Regions from separate parts of the Streptomyces sp. NPDC103540 genome, predicted to be linked through region 2. Evidence: predicted binding sites of a transcription regulator. Region 2 holds the regulator's gene; the other holds the start of a gene.
What was found. The regulator HspR, encoded in region 2, represses chaperone genes until heat shock. The targets are predictions, from matches to a motif close to TTGAGNNNNNNNNNCTCAA.
Positions count from the first base shown of each region.

Region 1: lon (endopeptidase La) is a predicted target of HspR. The motif match lies at 1,235-1,253, and genes of this name have one in related genera.

Region 1 is NZ_JBVJMA010000005.1:420,293-422,742, reverse strand. Features, by position in the region: gene ACZ6ZI_RS15265 (sulfurtransferase) at 1-266, shown strand, start outside; gene ACZ6ZI_RS15260 (DUF4097 family beta strand repeat-containing protein) at 359-1,132, shown strand; gene lon (endopeptidase La) at 1,276-2,450, shown strand, end outside.
Region 2 is NZ_JBVJMA010000003.1:232,248-234,697, forward strand. Features, by position in the region: gene ACZ6ZI_RS09055 (helix-turn-helix transcriptional regulator) at 1-1,023, shown strand, start outside; gene ACZ6ZI_RS09060 (heat shock protein transcriptional repressor HspR) at 1,219-1,683, opposite strand; gene dnaJ (molecular chaperone DnaJ) at 1,685-2,450, opposite strand, start outside.

The DNA of each region.
Region 1 (2,450 bases), on a different contig from region 2:
ACATGCCGGGCGCGGTGAACCTGCCCTTCGGGGAACTCCGCCGGCCCGACGGGCTGATGCGGCCGGCGGCCGAGCTGCGGGAACTGTTCGCTGCCGCGGTCGGCGACCGCGAGCGCCTCTACTTCAGCTGCGGTTCCGGGGTGACGGCCTGCGTCCTCGCGCTGGGCGCGACGCTCGCCGGCCACCGGGACACCGCGGTCTACGACGGCTCCTGGAGCGAGTGGGGCCTGCCCTCGCCCACCCGCCCGGTGGTCACGGGGACGTAGACGGGCCCGACGCCGGTGGCGGGGGATAACCCCACCACCGGCCGGGTACCGGCCCCATCGCGGGCCGCGACGGACCCGGCCAGGGTGGGGGCATGGCATCCCACACCCCGTCAGAGCGTCCCGTCCGCGCCGCAGTCGGCGCCTCCGCCTTCGCCGTCACCCTGACGGTGGCCGCCCTCCTCGTGTCGGGCTGCTCCTGGGTCGAACCCGTGGCCACCAAGACCGTGGCCGCCGACGCCTCGGTCGCCGAGGCCGTCACGGCCGTGGAGGTCGGCGACGTCCGCAGCGGCTCCGTCGAGGTCACCGTCGGCAGCGGCCCGGGGGTGAGCGTCCACCGCACCGTGCGCTACCGGGGCGACACCGAGCCCCGTCCCGGCCAGCGGGTGTCCGGCGGGGTCCTGACCTTCACCGAGGGCTGCGCGGACACCTGCCGGATCGACTACCGGCTGGAGGTGCCGGCCTCGGCGAAGGTCAAGGTGGTCAGCAGCAGCGGCCGGGTCGCGCTGACGGGCGTGGCCGCCGCCGAGGTCGAGTCCGACTCCGGCGACGTACGGGCCGAGGCCATCGCGGGGCCGGTGCGGATCCGCACCGCCTCCGGGGACGTCACCGGCACCGCCCTGGGCGCCGAGGCCGACGTCCGCTCGACCTCGGGAGACTCCCGCCTGGACTTCACGCGGGCCCCCGCCGCGGTGTCGGTCACCGCGCGCTCGGGCGACGTCACCCTCAAGGTGCCGCGGGCCCCGTACCGGCTGGAGACCTCCACCGACTCCGGCACCCGCGACCTCGCCCTTCCCTCCACCCCCACCGCCCCCTCCGGCCTCGCGATCCGCACCACCTCGGGCGACATCCGCGTCTCGGCGCTCTGAGGAGCCCTCTGACCAGCCCTCTGAGGAGCCCTCTGAGGAGCCCTCAACTGCCGTTCGCCCCCGGCGAACGGCCGTCGGGGAACATCGACGGGCGCAGAAGCATTGAGTCGGCATAGCTCAACTTCACTGCCGGAGGGAAGATCATGGCTTCGACGTCCGTAACGCTCACTCTGCCCGTGCTGCCGCTTGACGACGAGGTCGTGCTGCCCGGCATGGTCGTCCCGCTGGACCTGTCCGACGCCGAGGTGCGGGCCGCCGTCGAGGCCGCGCAGGCGGCGGCGGGCACGGGCAAGCCCCGGGTCCTGCTCGTGCCCCGCATCGACGGCACGTACGCGGGCACCGGAGTGCTCGGCACCGTCGAGCAGGTCGGCCGGCTGTCCGACGGCGACCCCGGGGCCCTGATCCGCGGCCGCGGCCGCGTCCGCATCGGCGCCGGCACCACCGGCCCCGGCGCGGCCCTCTGGGTCGAGGGGGAGACCGCCGCGGAGCCCCTGCCCGACCCCCTGCCGGGCTCGGTGACCGAGCTGGTCAAGGAGTACAAGGCCCTCGCCACCAGCTGGCTCAAGAAGCGCGGCGCCTGGCAGGTCGTCGACCGGGTCCAGCAGATCGAAGGGGTGTCGGCCCTCGCCGACAACTCCGGCTACTCCCCGTTCCTGACCGTCGCCCAGAAGGTGGAGCTGCTGGAGACCGCCGACCCGGTCGCCCGTCTCCGCCTCGCCGTCAAGGCCCTCAGCGACCACCTCGCCGAGCAGGACGTCGCCGAGTCCATCGCCAAGGACGTCCAGGACGGAGTCGACAAGCAGCAGCGCGAGTTCCTCCTGCGCCGCCAGCTGGAGGCCGTGCGCAAGGAGCTGCGCGAACTGGGCGGCGAGAAGGAGGGCGAGGAGTCCGACGACTACCGCGCCCGCGTCGAGGCCGCCGACCTGCCCGAGAAGGTCCGCGAGGCCGCCCTGAAGGAAGTGGACAAGCTGGAGCGCTCCAGCGACCAGTCCCCCGAGGGCTCCTGGATCCGCACCTGGCTCGACACCGTGCTCGAACTGCCCTGGAACGAGCGCACCGAGGACAGCTACGACATCCGCGGCGCCCGCGCCGTCCTCGACGCCGAACACGCGGGCCTGGGGGACGTCAAGGACCGCATCACCGAGTACCTCGCCGTCCGCAAGCGGCGCGGCGAGCGCGGCATGGGCGTGATCGGGGGCCGCAGGGGCGGCGCCGTCCTCGCCCTCGTCGGCCCGCCCGGCGTCGGCAAGACCTCCCTCGGGGAGTCCGTCGCGCACGCCATGGGCCGCGAGTTCGTCCGCGTCGCCCTCGGCGGCGT
Region 2 (2,450 bases):
ACCCTGGGGGGTGGAGATTTGCCCATAAGAGACACAAACCCGACACATCCCCACCCCGTGACGGCCATGTGCGACGAGGGCGCACGACTGTACGCGGCGGCGCTCAGCACGGGCCGGGTGCCGAGGGGAGAAGTTGAAAACGTCCCCTGCCTGCTTGAATTCGCCCTGCTGCGACCCGACCCGGATGACGCGAACCAGCTCCGCGCGGTTCCGCCCGCGGTCGCCCTCGCACAGCGCCTCCACCCCCTGGAACGCGAGATCCAGGACCGCAGGCGCAGCGCCGTCGACCTCACCGATGCATTCGAGCCGTTCCTCGCGCTCAGCGCGCAGAACCCCGCCAACACCCACGCCATCACTGTGCTGGAGGGATTCGACCAGATCAACGCCGCGCTCGATCTGGCGACGGCCGAATGTCATACGGAGATGCTGACCGTCCAGCCCGGCGGCGCACGGCCCTCCTACGCCCTCAGCGAGGCCCTGGAGCGCGACGCCCCGCTCATCGACCGGGGCGTGAGCATCCGGACCCTCTACCAGCACACCGCCCGCCACAGTCAGGGCACGCTCGCCTACGTGGACCGGATCTCCACGGGAAAGGTCGAGATCCGCACGCTGGAAGAACTCATCGAGCGGCTCATCGTCTTCGACCGGACCGTGGCCTTCATCCCGGTCAGCGACGACCGCCGGGTCGCGTTGGAGCTGCGCCACCCCGGGCTGGTGGACTACCTCATCAAGGTCTTCGAGCAGCTGTGGCGGCGCGCCGTGCCGCTGAGCGACGAGGTCACGTACACGCACACGCCCGACGGGATCTCGGGCGTGCAGCGCTCCATCGCCCAGTTGCTGGTCGAGGGGCACGTGGACGAGGCCATCGCGCGCCGGCTCGGGATGAACGTCCGCACCTGCCGGGCCCACATCGCACGCCTCGCGACGGCCCTGGGCAGCGGCAGCCGGGCACAGCTCGGCTACCTCATCGCCCAGTCCGGCATCCTCCACCACGCGGGAGCGCCGGAGGGCCCGGAGGCCTGAGCGGCCCCCGGGGGCCCGTACGGACCCCGGGGCCACCCGGAACCCCCCGTACCGCCCCCGCAGGGCCCCACGGAGCCCTGGAGGGCCTCCGGCGGGGCTTCCCGGACCGTGCTTCCCGGGCGGACGTACGACGAACAGACGCGCGAAGGCCCCGCCCGGGATCCGGGCGGGGCCTTCGACGCACTGTGCGGGCCGTCAGTCCATCGGGCGCTTGGGGCGCCAGACGACGAGGGCGTTGCCCGGCTGCGGCGGCTGGTACGGCACCAGGTCGCGGCGGTACGAGGCGTGCACCTGCGCCTCGCGGGCCTGGAGGGCGGCGGCCGCGCCGTCCACGGCGGTGGACAGCTCGGCGACGCGCTGCTGGAGCGCCGCCACCTGGTTCTCCAGTTCGATGATCCGCTTGATTCCGGCCAGGTTGATGCCCTCGTCCTGCGACAGGGCCTGGACGGTGCGGAGCAGTTCGATGTCCCGGGCGGAGTACCGCCGGCCGCGGCCGGCCGTCCGGTCCGGGGAGACCAGCCCGAGACGGTCGTACTGGCGCAGGGTCTGCGGATGCAGGCCCGAGAGCTGGGCGGCCACCGAGATCACGTAGACCGGGGTCTCGTCGGTCAGTTGGTAGGGCCCGTTACCGAAACGGGGCTGACTGCGGCGGCCGTCCATTTCATGCTCCCTTCACGGAGTCGAACAGCTGGGCGCGCGGATCCTCCGATACCGTCGCGTCCCGGTACATCTCCAGGGCCTCCCGGGCCTTGTCGGACAGCTCCGTCGGAACCGCCACCTCCACCGTGACGAGGAGGTCGCCGCGGGTGCCGTCCTTGCGGACCGCACCCTTCCCGCGGGCCCGCATCGTACGGCCGCCGGGGGTGCCCGGGGGGAGCTTCAGCGTGACCGAGGGGCCGTTCAGCGTGGGGACCTTGATCTCCGCGCCCAGGGCCGCCTCGGCGAACGTCACCGGAACGGTCACCGTGAGGTTGTCGTCCTTGCGGCCGAACACCGGGTGACCGTCGACGTGCACCACCACGTACAGGTCGCCGGCCGGGCCGCCGCGCTCGCCCGGGGCCCCCTTGCCGCGCAGCCGGATCCGCTGGCCGTTCGAGACGCCCGCCGGGATCCTGACCTGCATGGTCCGCGAACTGCGGGCGCGCCCGCTGCCCTTGCAGACCTCGCAGGGGTTCTCCGCGATCAGGCCGCGGCCCTTGCAGTCCGCGCAGGGGTCGGTCAGCGAGAAGCCGCCGCCGCTGCCCCGCGAGACCTGGCCGGTGCCGACACAGGTCGGGCACACCCGGGGGGTGCCGTTCTTGTCGCCGGTGCCCGAACAGGCCTTGCAGGGAGCCTGCGAGGACATCCGCAGCGGGACGGTCGCCCCGTCCACCGCCTCCGTGAAGGAGAGCGTGACCTCGGACTCCACGTCCTGACCGCGGCGCGGC